Regions from separate parts of the Rhodoferax sp. GW822-FHT04A08 genome, predicted to be linked through region 1. Evidence: riboswitches for the same ligand, from Rfam matches in the RefSeq annotation. Region 1 holds a riboswitch; the other holds the start of a gene.
What was found. A riboswitch is a leader RNA that binds a small molecule or an ion and turns the genes downstream of it on or off. The one in region 1 is predicted to bind cobalamin.
Positions count from the first base shown of each region.

Region 2: it holds a riboswitch for cobalamin, as region 1 does, so the genes downstream of both, AC1RMF_RS02465 (TonB-dependent receptor) here and AC1RMF_RS21215 (aromatic ring-hydroxylating oxygenase subunit alpha) in region 1, are expected to answer to the same signal.

Region 1 covers NZ_JBXAMW010000014.1:46,371-53,922, forward strand. The annotation lists gene AC1RMF_RS21200 (AAA family ATPase) at 1-362, opposite strand, end outside; gene AC1RMF_RS21205 (YhgE/Pip family protein) at 504-2,435, opposite strand; gene AC1RMF_RS21210 (PilT/PilU family type 4a pilus ATPase) at 2,551-3,846, shown strand; cobalamin riboswitch at 3,933-4,089, shown strand; gene AC1RMF_RS21215 (aromatic ring-hydroxylating oxygenase subunit alpha) at 4,210-5,457, shown strand; gene AC1RMF_RS21220 (FAD-binding oxidoreductase) at 5,468-6,568, shown strand; gene AC1RMF_RS21225 (homocysteine S-methyltransferase family protein) at 6,653-7,552, shown strand, end outside.
Region 2 covers NZ_JBXAMW010000001.1:521,608-529,159, forward strand. The annotation lists gene AC1RMF_RS02430 (acetyl-CoA C-acetyltransferase) at 1-618, shown strand, start outside; gene phbB (acetoacetyl-CoA reductase) at 660-1,397, shown strand; gene AC1RMF_RS02440 (1-phosphofructokinase family hexose kinase) at 1,497-2,459, shown strand; gene AC1RMF_RS02445 (cyclic di-GMP phosphodiesterase) at 2,600-3,868, shown strand; gene AC1RMF_RS02450 (sulfite exporter TauE/SafE family protein) at 3,872-4,687, opposite strand; gene AC1RMF_RS02455 (cell division protein ZapA) at 4,944-5,279, opposite strand; gene AC1RMF_RS02460 (DUF904 domain-containing protein) at 5,276-5,497, opposite strand; cobalamin riboswitch at 5,555-5,788, shown strand; gene AC1RMF_RS02465 (TonB-dependent receptor) at 5,860-7,552, shown strand, end outside.

The DNA.
Region 1 (7,552 bases):
TTCTTGGCGAAGTGCGTCTTGCCGATGCCGGGCTGACCCAGCAGCAGAATGGGCGTCACCTCAATGCCATCCGTGCAATCCTGGGCCAGCGCCACGTGGCGCTTCACGTCGTCCAGCACTTCCGTGAAATTCGGCAGTGACTGGTACAGCTCACTCATATCCGGAACGCCCGAGGGCTTGACCTGGAAGCGCTCCGGTCCGCGCTCCAGCATACGCTGATAGGTGGTGCGCAGGTTGTCGTGCTCGTTGCCCTGCAGCTTGGCGAGTTTGCGTTCAACCTCCTGCGTCTGGAACACCTGACGCATTTGCGCCACGGGTAAACGGAACGGTGGTGATTGCGGGACCAGACTGCCAGATGCCATGGAGACCTCCTGTGCAAAATTCCTTTAAACAATGCGCTGATTTCTATTCAAGCACAGGCACAGGCGCTGCACGCGCCATACGGGAATTTTTTTAAACGATGTTGACAATTTGCCACTGCCCGCGGGAGGTGGCGCGTGGCGTCAGAAGTTCACCGCGGGGCGCATCTCGGTGGGGCGCACATATTGCCAACGGCCCAGGCAGCAGGCGCACACCAGTGCGCCCAGACAAGTCAGCCCCATCACGGTAAGCGGATGCTGCCAGGCTCCTTCATAGGCGCCGAACAGACAGATCTTCATGGCGCGTACCACCCAGGTCAGAGGTAGCCAGGGACTGATCTCGCTGAACAACGTGCCACTGAGTTCCACTGGCAGGATGCCGCCCGAGCTGGAGAGCTGCACAGCCAGGAAAATCATCGACAGGGCCTTGCCCGCGTCCCCCATGGCACGGGTGAGCGCCATGACGATGCACAGAAAGGTAATGGCCGAGAGCGCCAGCGTGATCGTGAAGAGCGCTGGCATGGCCACGGGTATGCGCAGGCCAAACACCACCAGCGCATACAGCAAGGCGGCTTGCAGCAGCACGATCACCAGCGGAACCGTGATCTTGCCCAGGAGTTTGGCCGAGCCGGAGAAGTGTTGCGCCCGCACCGGCAGCAACCGCACATGGATGAGAAAGGCGGCCACGCCCGCACCCAGCCACAGGGACGCAGGGATGATGTTGGGCGCAAAGCCGCTGCCGCTGTTGGGTACGGGCGCCTCCACTTCCACCACCGGGCTGACGGAGTTGGCCAGCCCTTGGGCACTGCCGTCCGGTTTTTCCACCGCAGGAGGCAGCGAGGAGGCCAGCAACTCCAGCCCGGCGCTCAGGCGTGCGGCGCCTTGTTGCGCCGTGACGGCGCCGCTTGCCAGTGCGGTGTTGGCCGCCTGCAGCGTATCGGTGCCCTTGTCCAGCTCGTCCAGCAGGCTGTCCTCCGGCAGTTTGGTCACCATGGTGCGCAGGCCCTGGTTCATGGCGCGCACGCCAGTGGTCAGGGCACCGACGCCGCTACTGAGTGCGTCGGCGCCTTCGGCCAACTTGCCCTGCGCCTCCAGCGCGGTCTGCAATCCTGCATCGAGTTGGGTCACGCCGCTGTGCAACTGGTCCAGGCTCTCTGCCACCTTGCTCGGCACCAGAATGCTGTCGTGTGCCTGGTCGCGAAACGCGGCCACGCTGGTGCGTATGGCCTGGCTGCCGGTCTTGAGTTCGACCATGCCTTTGGACAACTCGACGTGGCCTGCGGCCATCTGCTCGGCGCCGCTCCTGAGACGGTCCAGATCGGAGCCGCGCGGATGCTTGGCATCCATGGTGCGCAGGCCGTTGGCCAGTTGGCGCACACCGCTGCTGAGCTGGTCTACACCGTTGTTGATCCGCTGAGAACCCGTGGCAGCCTGCTGCGCACCGTTTACCAGCGGGCCCATACCCTTGCTCAATTCGTGGGCTCCGGCACGCAGTTGGTCGACACCATCGCGCAGCCGTTCCACACTGCGTTGCGAACCCGCTGCGTTGAGCAATACCAGTCGCCAGCGCCGCTCGTTCAGGCTTTCATTCACGTCGTGGCCGAGCTCACGCGCAAAGCTGCGGGCCAACTGCGCACTCTCGTAGTTGTTGCCGGCTGATGTGTACACCACCAGCTTGCCCGCACCGGCCTCGTGGCCTGGTAGCGCGTTGGAGCTGAAGTCCTTGGGAATCACCAGCGCAAAGGCCAGCGCACCCTTGCGCACCTGTTCGCGCGCCTGGTCTTCCCGTTCAAAGTCCTGAAAGCCAAAGGTCTGCTTCTTGCGCAAGGTGGCGGCCACTTCCCAACCCACGTTGAATACCTGGCCACGGTATTCCACGCCCTGGTCCAGGTTCACCAGGCCTACCGGCAAGGCAATGGCACGCGCAGCCGGGTCCCACACACTGGAGAGGTAGATAAAGCAGTAGAACGCAGGGATGCAGGCCACCAGAAACGTGGCCGCAATCAGGCGCGGGTAGCGGATGAAAGACTGCACTTCCAGGCGCAGGATCAGAAGAATTTGTGACAGCCAAGGCATGGCCCATTGTGACGCAGCCCGGCCTGATCTGCTCAGGCCGCAGTGTTGACCCCATGCCCGATGCACCCCATACTTTGCACCGCTGTCGCCCGTCCAACCAACTACCCGATTGCCTATGTCTACCTTGAACGAAGAGCAGGCCCGCGCCTACATGCACAAACTCCTGGCCGCCATGAGCCAGGCCGGTGGGTCGGATCTGTTCATTGCCAACGACTTTCCCCCCAGCATGAAGGCCCACGGCAGCATGCAGCCGCTGACCAACCAGAAGCTCAACGGTGAGATGACCAAGATGTTCGCCCACTCCCTGATGAACGAGAAGCAGCGCGCCGAGTTCGCCAAGGAGATGGAATGCAACTTTGCCATCAGCATTCCCGGCGTGTCGCGTTTTCGCGTCAACGTCTATGTGCAGCAGCAGAACGTGGCCATGGTGGTGCGCACCATTGCCTCCGAGATTCCCAATTTCGAGAAGCTCTCGCTGCCGCCCGTGCTCAAGGACGTCATCATGAACAAGCGCGGGCTGGTGCTGGTGGTCGGCGGCACCGGCTCAGGCAAATCCACCTCGCTGGCCGCCATGATCGACTACCGCAACCACACCTCGGCCGGGCACATCATCACGGTGGAAGACCCGGTGGAATACGTGCATGTCTCCAAGAAGTCGCTGGTGAGCCACCGCGAAGTGGGCGTGGACACCCACAGCTGGCACCATGCGCTGAAGAACACCTTGCGCCAGGCGCCGGACGTGATCCTGATCGGCGAGATCCGCGACCCCGAGACCATGGAGCACGCCATCGCCTTTGCCGAGACCGGCCACCTGTGCCTGGGTACCTTGCACGCCAACAGCGCCAACCAGGCCATAGACCGCATCATCAACTTCTTCCCCGAAGACCGGCGCAACCAGTTGCTAATGGACCTGTCGGCCAATCTGCGCGCCATCATCTCGCAGCGGCTGGTGCGCACCGAAGACGGCAAGGGGCGCAAGGCAGCCATCGAAATCCTGCTCAACACGCCCACGATTGCCGAGCGCATTTTCAAAGGCCAGTTCGGCGACATCAAGACCATCATGGAACGATCGCGCGAACTGGGCATGCGCACCTTTGACTGGGCCCTGTACGAACTGTATGACGAGGGCCACATCAGCTTCGAGGAAGCCATCCGCAATGCCGACTCCGCCAACGAGCTGCGCCTGGCCATCAAGCTCAAGAGCCGCCGTGGCGAGCCGCCCGGCGCGGACGGCCCAACCCTGTCTTTCGACAAGGAACCCACGCCCGAAGAGCTCGAAGCCATGCGCCAGGAGGAGCAGCGCAAACAGGCCGAGCGCAAGCGTCAGCTGGAGAACGATGAACTGGAGCGCAAGCTCAAGGAAAAGGGCCTGGACAGCCGTTTCACCGACAGCCGCATCAGCACCCAATAGCACGTGTTAACCCTATTGACCACCCGCGTCGCAGGGTGTACGCGCGACGTCGCTTTCGCATAGGTCCATTTGAATCTCCCTGTGGTCTCATTCACCACGTTCTAGGTGCCTGGCGGAAATTCTCCATCGGGATAATTGGGAAGCCGGTGTGATACCGGCGCTGCCCCCGCAACGGTAACGATGCCTCCAGTCCCGACAGGATGGCATCGAAGCCCGGAAACCAGCCTGGAAACACTGGATTTCGGCTGATCGCGGCGGGCGGTCAAGAGGCTGAGCACACGGGGCGTGTCAGACTACGTCACCTTCCGTGTTGTCCTCTTGCATCACCATGCGTTCAGTCCTCTTGTTTTTTTAAGGACTCACATGGACACACGCACCAAGATGCTCCATCTGCTTCGCAGCAGACGGGACGGTTTCACTCTGGAACAGCCCTTTTACATCGACCCCGACTTCTACAAGCAGGACCTGGACCTGATCTGGTACCGCGACTGGCTTTTTGTCGGGCACAACTGCGAGGTCACCAAGCCGGGTAGCTACTTCACGGTTCAGGTGGGCGACTACCCCATTGTGGTGGTGCGTGGACGGGACGGGCAAATCAGAGCTTTTCACAACTCCTGCCGCCACCGCGGCAGCCGGGTCTGCGCATCGCACCGTGGCACGGCGGCCCGTCTGGTCTGCCCTTACCACCAATGGACCTACGACCTGGATGGCTCACTCGTCTTTGCGCGGCAGATGCCTGAGGACTTTGACAAGGCGGAGTTCGGTCTGAAACCCGTTGCTTGCGAAGATGTGGGTGGCTACATCTTCATCTGTCTGGCGCAAACCCCGATGGACTTCGAGCCGTTCCGGCAAATGGTGGAGCCGTATTTCGCACCGCACCGCCTGACCGATGCAAAGATCGCTTTCGAGTCGACCATCATCGAGAAGGGCAACTGGAAGCTCGTGTGGGAAAACAACCGCGAGTGCTACCACTGCGCGGCAAACCATCCGGCGCTGTGCAAGACCTTCCCCGAGGCGCCGACCGTCACCGGCGTGGAGGGCGCGGAAAACGATCCGGAGATGTTGGCGCATTGGGACCGCTGCGAGGCGGCAGGTCTGCCTTCGCGTTTTCGCATAGACCAGGCCGGACAGTACCGCACAAGCCGCGCGCCGTTGTTGGGTGACAGTGTCAGCTACACCATGAGTGGCCAGCGTGCGGTACGCAACAATCTGTCTGACGGTGTCTCTACGGACCGCATTGGAACGCTGCTGCTGTTCCACTATCCCACCACATGGAACCATGTGCTGGGCGACCATGCGGTCACCTTCCGGGTAATGCCCATCAGTGCCACGGAGACGGCGGTCACCACCAAATGGCTGGTGCACAAGGACGCGGTCGAAGGGGTCGACTACGACCTCAAGGAACTGACCAAGGTCTGGATCGAGACCAATGACGAAGACCGGCGCATCGTCGAAGAGAACGCGTTTGGCATCAAGTCGCCAGCCTATGAGCCGGGCCCCTATTCCGAGATGCACGAAGGCGGCGTGGTCCAGTTTGTGGACTGGTACGCCGGCTTCATGGCGCAACGTCTGGCCGAAATCGAAAAGCCCAAGCTGGGTAAGGTAGTTTGAGGAGCATGAGATGAACGCTGTGACGCATGCAGGCAATTTCCGGACACTTGATGAGATGGAGCCCTGGAACGACAGTCAGCAAGGGCTGGAGGTGATCTCCGTCGTCGACGAGGCGCCGGGGGTGAAGACCTTCACGTTCCGTTCCGACACGCTTAGTTGGTTTCGTTACAAGCCCGGGCAATTCATTACGCTGCAGCTGCCGGCGCAGGACGGCGTTCTGAACCGGACCTACACCCTGTCGTCCAGTCCGTCGCGGCCCCATGCCATAGCGGTGACAGTGAAGGCACAGCCCGGTAGCGTAGGAACGCAATGGATGTTCGACAACGTGAAGTCAGGTTCCCGGCTCAAGGCCATGGGGCCGTACGGCGACTTCACGCTGCACAAGCATCCGGCGGCAAAGTACCTGTTCATCTCGGCGGGCTCGGGCATCACGCCCATGATGTCGATGCTGCGCTGGCTGTACGACTGCGCGCCCGGCGCCGATGTGGTGTTCGTGAACTGCGCTCGCGCGCCGGAAGAGATTGTCTTCCGACGGGAACTGGAGTTGCTGGGCAGTCAGATGCCGGGCCTGTCGCTGCGCTTCCTGGTGGAGCAAAGGTCGTTGCGGGAAAGCTGGCCGGGCTTTGTCGGGCGCATTGATGCGCTGCCACTCACACAGATGGCGCACGATATCCAGCAACGTGAGGTGTTCTGCTGCGGCCCCGATCCCTTCATGCGCACCGTGCAAGGCATGCTGAAGTCTGCGCAATTTGATATGTCGCGCTACCACCAGGAGAGTTTTGGTGCAGCCGAAGCCGAAGTGCTTGGCACGCACGCCGCCGCGGGTGAAGCCCAGCAAGCGGCACCGGCGACATTGCCCATTCGCTTCATGGACTCCAACCTGCAGGGGGAGTGCCTGCCCGGGAAAACGGTTCTGCAAACGGCGCGTGCCAGTGGCGTTCGCATTTCTGCAGCTTGCGAATCGGGCATTTGCGGCACCTGCCGGGTGCGCAAGATATCCGGCGAGGTCTCCATGAGCCACAACGGCGGCATTCTGGACGAAGACATCGCGGAGGGCTACATCCTGGCCTGCTGTGCAAGACCCACAACCGCGCTGGAAATAGAGGCCTGAGTCCCGTTTGCGTACACTACGGGCCGCAATCGCAGGCCGTGAGAGCATGGCCTGCGACCATCCCGTATCTGTATGAAAGAGTTGATGCAAACCTCCACGCCTTCGCGCTACACCCGCGCCCAGCAGCTGCCCGAGATTCTGGACCAGCGGATCATGATTCTGGACGGCGCCATGGGCACCATGATCCAGCGTTTCAAGCTGAGCGAAGCACAGTACCGGGGCCAGCGCTTCAAGGATTTCCACAAGGACGTGAAGGGCAACAACGAGTTGCTGAGCCTGACCCGCCCCGACATCATTTCCGATATCCATGAAGGCTATCTGGCAGCCGGCGCCGATCTGATTGAAACCAATACCTTCGGGGCCACGACGATTGCGCAGGCCGACTACGATATGGCGGACCTGGCCGTTGAAATGAATGCGGCATCGGCCCGCCTGGCCCGCGCAGCATGCGACAAGTTTTCCACGCCGGACAAGCCGCGCTTTGTGGTGGGCGCACTGGGCCCCACACCCAAGACCGCCAGCATCAGCCCGGATGTGAATGATCCGGGTGCACGCAATATCGACTTTGAACAGCTCAACGTGGCCTACTACGAGCAGACCCGTGCGCTGGTTGAGGGCGGGGCCGATGTGCTGCTGGTCGAAACCATCTTCGATACCTTGAATGCCAAAGCGGCCCTGTTTGCCATTGACCGCTATTTCGAGGACTCAGGCGAGCGCCTGCCCATCATCATCAGCGGCACGGTGACGGATGCGTCGGGGCGCATTCTGAGCGGCCAGACCGTCACCGCCTTCTGGCACAGCGTACGCCATGCACAGCCCCTGGCGGTCGGACTGAATTGCGCGCTGGGTGCGGCGCTGATGCGCCCTTACATCCAGGAACTGCACCGGGCGGCACCCGACACCTTCATCAGTTGCTACCCCAATGCAGGTCTGCCCAACCCCATGGCGGAGACCGGATTCGACGAGACACCGGAAGTCACCAGC
Region 2 (7,552 bases), on a different contig from region 1:
GCAGCGCAGGATGCAGGCAAGTTCGCCGACGAGATCGTGCCGTTCAGCATTGCGCAAAAGAAGGGTGACCCCATAGTTTTCGCGGTTGACGAGTTCGTCAACCGCAAGACCAATGCCGACGCACTGGCTGGTTTGCGTCCCGCCTTCGACAAGACGGGCAGCGTTACTGCAGGCAATGCCTCCGGCATCAATGACGGAGCCGCGGCAGTGATGGTGATGACAGCCAAGAAGGCGGCCGCCTTGGGTCTCACACCCATGGGACGCATTGCCAGCTTTGCCACTAGCGGGCTCGACCCCGCCATGATGGGGATGGGCCCGGTTCCTGCTTCGCAAAAGGCGCTGGCCCGTGCCGGCTGGAAGGCCCAGGACCTGGACCTGCTGGAGATCAACGAAGCCTTTGCCGCACAGGCTTGTGCAGTCAATCAGCAAATGGGCTGGGACACCTCCAAGGTCAACGTGAACGGTGGCGCCATCGCCATCGGCCACCCCATTGGCGCATCCGGTTGCCGCATTCTGGTGACCCTGCTGCATGAGATGCAGCGCCGCAACGCCAAGAAGGGTATTGCCAGCTTGTGTATCGGTGGTGGTATGGGTGTGGCCCTGACCATCGAGCGTTAATTGTTAGTGCGTAGTCAATTCATATCAAAAAGGAGATAGCCATGAGTCAAAAAATCGCATACGTCACCGGAGGCATGGGTGGCATTGGTACCGCTATTTGCCAGCGTCTGTTCAAGGATGGCTTCAAGGTCATCGCAGGTTGCGGCCCCACACGTGACCACGCGAAGTGGATCGCCGAGCAGGCGGCTCTGGGCTACACCTTCTACGCCTCCGTGGGCAATGTGGGAGATTGGGACTCAACCGTGGAAGCCTTTACCAAGGCGCGAGCAGAGCATGGCACCATCGACGTGCTGGTGAACAACGCCGGTATCACCCGTGACCGCGTGTTCCTGAAAATGACACGCGAAGACTGGGATGCCGTGATCGACACCAACCTGAACTCCATGTTCAACGTCACCAAGCAAGTGGTGCCGGGCATGGTGGAAAAGGGCTGGGGCCGCATCATCCAGATTTCCTCAGTCAACGGTAACAAAGGCCAGGCCGGCCAGACCAACTACTCGGCTGCCAAGGCTGGCATGCACGGTTTCTCCATGGCTCTGGCCCAAGAAATGGCGACCAAGGGCGTTACCGTCAATACCGTGAGCCCAGGCTACATCGGTACCGACATGGTCAAGGCCATCCGCGAAGACGTGCTGGAAAAGATCGTTGCAACGGTTCCCGTGAAGCGTCTGGGCGAGCCGTCGGAAATTGCCTCCATCGTGGCCTGGCTTGCCAGTGATGAAGGTGGCTATGCCACTGGTGCTGACTTTTCCGTCAACGGTGGTCTGCACATGGGGTGATATCCCCTGTGGTGCCGCAGGCACCACAGACCGGCAAACCCTGCTGAGGCTTGACCTTCAGCAGGGTTTTTTCATGCGTGCTGTGCTAACCTTTTTGCCATGACCAACATACTGACGATCACCATGAATCCGGCGCTGGATGTGTCCACGGCCGTCGATGAAGTGCGGCACACCAGCAAGCTGCGTTGTGAGCCTATGCAACGCCGCGCAGGTGGCGGTGGCGTCAACGTGGCGCGTGAGTTGCACAAGCTCGGAGCTGGCGTGCTGGCCTTTTATACCGCTGGCCACAGCATGGGCCGGGTCATGTTGTCGCTGTTGCAGCATGAAGGTGTCTCCTGTCACCCCTTTGCCATCAGCGCCTCGTCTCGCGAAAGTTTTACGGTGCTCGAACACAGCACGGGGCACGAATACCGATTTGTCTTGCCTGGCCCAGAACTCACGACACAGGAGTGGGAGCAGGCATTGGTGGATATTGAAAAGCTGTGCAGCCCGCAGTCGTTGGTGGTGGCCAGCGGCAGTTTGCCCCCGGGTGTTCCAGTGGATTTCTATGCCCGCGTGTCGGAAGTGGTGCAACGCGCCCACGCTGCCTTGGTGGTGGATACCTCCGGCGAGCCCTTGCGAGCTGCACTGGCGCACGGCGTGTACATGGTCAAGCCCAGCCTGCATGAATTGCGGGACCTCTGCGACAAACCCTTGTCCCGTCTGTATGAAGTCCGGGATATGGCCAAGGATATGGTGCAGCACGGTGCTGCGCAGATCATGGTGGTTTCCATGGGGGAAATGGGCGCGCTGATGGTCACGCAGCAGGGGAATTGGTACGCGCCGCCGCTGCAAGTGGAAGTGCACAGCGCAGTCGGAGCGGGTGACAGCTTCGTCGCTGGAATGGTGTGGGGCCTGTCACAGCAGCAGAGCCCGGTGCAGGCATTTGCCAAGGGCGTGGCGTGTGCCACGGCGACGCTCATGAGCACAGCCAGCGGTCTGGGCGATGCTGCACAGGTCTTGCAGCTGCTTGAGCAGGTGCATTGCTTTGACCAGTTTCCAGATCAAGTGTTGCCTATTTGATAGACATTCTTAAAGCCTGCTGATTTAATTTGTAAAAGTGCGCTGCGAACACGTAGGGGGCACTTGGCCATAGTCATAATGGTTGCAAGGGGAATTTGCCGAACATTATTCCAAACGGCACCTTACGGATACTTGGGTTTATGAATACAGACGAATTCGACTTCGTTGCATTGGACGATTTGCGCGTCGGATTGTTTGTGGATCTCAATTTGGGATGGCTGGCCCATCCCTTTTCCAGCAGCCGTTTCAAGATTACCACCGAGCGTCAGATTGACACCCTGAAGTCGCTGGGTGTGGACCGTATCCGGTATGTTCCTGCCCGCAGTGACCCGATTGGAAGTGGGGAGCCCTCTCCCGCAGCATCGGCATTGAGCGCTTCCTTCCAGCCTCCCGCACCGGAAAAGACACAGGCTGCGACGGCCGCCACAAAGTCCGCGCTCAAGGCGGGCCAATGCGAGCGCCGCTTCACGGAAACCACTCAGCAATACCGGCAGGCGATGGAGTGGTTGCAGACCGACCCCAAGAACGCTGCACAACTTTGCCAAGACATGGTGCAATCACTGACGTCGGAAATGTTGACTCAGGGTGATGTGGCCATACGCCTTCTGACAGAGGCAGCGGGTGACAAGAGTGCCATGCACCCGGTCAATGTGGCGGTGATATCGCTGCTCCTGGGCAAAGCCCTGGGCGTACAAGGCACTGCGCTGGATGAACTGGGTCTGGCGGCCTTTTTGCACGATATGGGAAAAATCAAGTTGCCCGAGCGCGTGCGCCGCTGGGAGAGCAACTTCTCGTCCGGCGAGCTCAAGGTCTATCAGGACCACGTAGTTCAGGGCGTAGAACTGGCCCGCCATATGGGCTTGTCTGCCGGCACCGTCAGGGCCATTGCGCAGCACCATGAAATGGTGGATGGCAGCGGTTTTCCGCAGCACCTCAAGGGTGATGCGATGACGCTCAATGCGCGCATACTGGCGCTGGTCAACCGCTATGACGGCCTATGCAATCCGGGCAAGCTCAGTGCGGCCATGACGCCACACGAAGCGCTTTCCACCATCTTTTCCCAGCAGAAAACACGCTTCGACGCCAATGTGCTCAGTGCCTTCATCCGCATGATGGGGGTTTATCCACCCGGTTCGGTAGTGCAGCTCAATGACGAGCGCCATGCCATGGTGGTCTCGGTGAATTCGGCGCGGCCGCTCAAACCCCGCATCTTGGTGCATGAACCAACAGTCCCACGGCATCAGGCCGCGGTACTGGATCTCGAGCTGGCGCCCAACACCAGCATTCGCAGAAGCCTCAAGCCTTCGAGCTTGCCGGCCACAGCGCTGGACTATCTGCAGCCACGCCAACGCATCTGCTACTTTTACGAACCCGCACTCGACAGTGAGGCCGCAGCGCTCAATCCGTAGCGCTCAGCCGTGCAGGCCCTTCCACAGCATGTACGCTGCCAGCAGGTAGAGCACCAGCGCAAAGATGCGCTTGAGTTGTACCACGGGCAGGCGGTGTGCCAGCGCGGCGCCCAGGGGGGCCGTGAGCACGCTGCAACTGGCGATGACCGCCAGTGCGGGTAGCCAGATGTAACCCAGTGACCAGGGCGGCAGTCCGCTGACTCCCTGTCCACCCACTGCATATCCTGCTGCATTGGCTATTGCAATGGGGAAGCCCAGTGCCGCGCTGGTGGACACGGCGTTGATGATGGCGACGTTGTGGGCCACCATGAACGGCACGCTGATGAAGCCACCTCCGGCCCCCACCAACCCGGACACCAGACCGATGGTTGCCCCAGTTCCCAGCAGTCCTGCCATGCCTGGAATAGTCCGTCCGGGCTTGGGCTTCTTGTCCAGAAACATCTGGGTCGCCGAGAAACTGATGAAGGCCGCAAAGATGAGTGCCAGCGTCGTTCCCTTGAGCAAGGCAAAAATACCCAGGCTTCCCACGATGCCGCCCAGCACAATGCCCGGTGCCAGACCGCGCGCAATGTCCCAGCGCACCGAGCCACGCTGGTGATGCGCACGCATGCTGGAGAGCGAGGTGAAAACGATGGTGGACATGGAGGTGGCGATGGCCATCTTCACCGCCAGGTCGGCACTGATGCCGCGCGTGGACAGGATGATGGTGATGAAGGGAGCCAGCACCATGCCGCCGCCGATTCCCAGCAGCCCGGCCAGAAAGCCACCTGCGAGCCCCAGCATGGCCAGCTCGAAAATCAGTTGGGGTTCCAGCGTCATGCAAGGGGGTTGAATAAGGTGTCTGCGAATGCCACCGGACCGGCATCCTGAACCGGGGTTCAGGTGGGCGAGGTCAGCACAAACCTTGGGTTCATCTGACGCGAGATGATCACGCTGGAGTGGCAATGTTCCAAGCCCAGGCTCAATGAGCATTGGTTCAAGGAAATATAAAGCCCGGCGAGCTTCGCAGACCACTCCATTGTAGGCGCAGCTTTCAGCCGCGTGCCAGGCACCCTGCGATTGGCTGCAAAAAGATTCAGAGCAGCTGGCCGTCTTCGCTCAAGGCGTCGTCCAGGCGGGTCAGCAGGGACTGCAGCACGGCATTGTCTTCGGAAGCTGAGGCCGGTTGCGAGGGCGCAGCTGCCGCTTCTACGGCCACGGATTCCACAGCACCCTTGTCGGAAAGATCGAATGCCAGATTCAGTGCTGCCAGCACGGCAATGCGGTCACGCGCACGCACCTTGCCTGCATCTCGGATCTTGCACATGGCTTCGTCCACCCGCTGCACGGCTTCGCGCAGACGCTCTTCACCGCCTTCGGGACAGCCCAGCAAATAGCTTTGGCCCATGATCTGCACTTCCAGCTGGTTCATGGCGCATCCTTCTGTGCAGTGGATTCCGGCAATCGCTCCAGCAGCGCATCCACCCGCGCTCGGGCCGCGCTCAGACGGGACTTGAGGGAGTCTCGTTCCTGCGTGAGGAGTTCGAGCTGCCTGGCAAGCAGGGCGTTGGTGCGCTGCACCTCGGCATAGCGCAGCAGCAAACGTTCCACACGCTCGGCAATTTGGTCGACTTGAGACGGTTTCGACATGGGTGTCGCGTTGTTCACCATAGAAGTCGCATTGTAGGGTTTGGCGCGAGGGCCTCAGGCTAAAATGCTTTCGTTGGTGCTCGCGGTGTGGTTCACACGCCGCAGTTCAACGGGAAGCAGGAGGGCCGGACCTATTCAGGTCAGCCTAACCTGCGCTGCCCCCGCAACGGTAAGTGGACGCGTCCTCCGACGCAGCTTTCATCACAGCCACTGGACACTTGAACACGTGTCCGGGAAGGCGATGAGGGTCGTTCCATCAGCCCGGATACCGGCCAACCAGGTGGTTGCACGTTGGTGCGACCTTTTACGCCCATACGCCGTCGGGGAAGACAGCAAGGGTATTCAGTCGGGTTGTTTTCAATATGAAGTCTAGAGTTTTGGGTGCACGTGTCAGCGTGCTTGGTGTTGCCCTGTGTGCAGCGTATTCCATGGGCGCAGAGGCGCAATCCGTCAACCTTCTCAGGGAAGTGGTCGTCACTGCCAGCCGCTTTTCGGAATCGGTGGATGCACTTCCCTATGGAGTGAGCGTGATCACCGCCCAGGAAATCGAAGCATCCGGAGCCACCTCGGTGAGCGAGGCCATCATGAAGATTCTGGGCGTGCCCGGGCGTCTGGACACCAGCGGTGGCAACAATTACGCTGTTGATCTGCGTGGTTTCGGTCAGACGTCGGACAGCAACCAGGTTGTGATCTTGGATGGACGCAGACTCAACGAACAGGATCTGTCGGGAACCAATATGGGAATCATCCCGATTGAGTCCGTGCAAAGAATCGAGGTCATCCGGGGCAATGCGGCCGTGATGTACGGCGAAGGCGCAACCGGCGGCGCCATTCTGATCAGCACCAAGGCAGGCCAGGGCGTGGAGCGTCACAATGCGGCAGTGGTATCCGCATCCACGGGCAGCTATGGGTTGCAGGAACTTCGTACCAGCGCAACGGTGGCGGCTGGAGCCGTTTCGCTGGATGTAGCGGGCTCCGAGCGCAAATCCGACGGTCACCGGGACAATTTTGCGTCCACCAACAACAATCTGGACGCTACGGTGCAATGGTCCAACGACTGGTTGCGTGTGGGAGCCCAGGCTGCGCGCAACCTGTTGCACAGCGGATTGCCAGGATCACTCACGGCGGCCCAATATGACGCCGATCCGCACACTGCAAAGTCCATGGTGAACTATGGTCAGATCAAGAGCGAGGTCTATGGTGTGTTTGCAGAAGCCATCCTGGAGGACTGGAAGCTGGGGTTTGACTATGGCGAGCGCAACAAGAAGCAGGCCTACTACAGCCCGAGTTACTACTCCGATGCAAATGTGGACGCCATAAGTGCCAACCTGCGTGCGCGCAACGAACGCAAGGGTGAGACGTTTGCCAATGTCTTCACCGTGGGTGCGGACATGGGCGACTGGAAGTACGACGATCTCGCCCCATCCAAAGCCAGATCGCAGTCCAACGCCATCTACATTACCGACGATATAAGTTACCTGCCCTCGGGAACGCGGCTGAGCCTGGGCGTGCGCAATGAGACTGTCAAGAAGACACGCGACGGGGTTGCCACGGGCGTGGATGACTCGCAAACTGCCTGGGATGTGGGGCTCACGCAGGATCTGGGGCAGGGCGTTCACGTCTATGGCCGTACGGGCCAGAGCTTTCGCTTTGCCAACGTGGACGAGATCAATTTTGTGACTCCCGGCACTTCACTCAAGCCACAGACCTCCAAAGACGTGGAACTGGGTGCGCGTTGGCAATATGCCAAGGGCCGCGCGGAACTGCGTTGGTACCGCAGCGATCTGAACAACGAGATCGGCTACGACGGCACCGCCATCGGACCCAATTCCGTATTTGGCTACGACGGCGCCAATGTCAATTTTGATCCCACCCGCAGGGAAGGCGTCGAGTTTGAAGGCCGTCACGATATCAGCACATCCGTCGCACTGCGCGTGAATGCGGCAGCGCGCCAGGCCCGTTTTGTGTCCGGCCAGTACGCCGACAAGGACGTTGCCCTGGTGCCTGCACATACCGCCGGTCTGGGCCTGGACTGGAAGGTTGCGGCCGGCCATC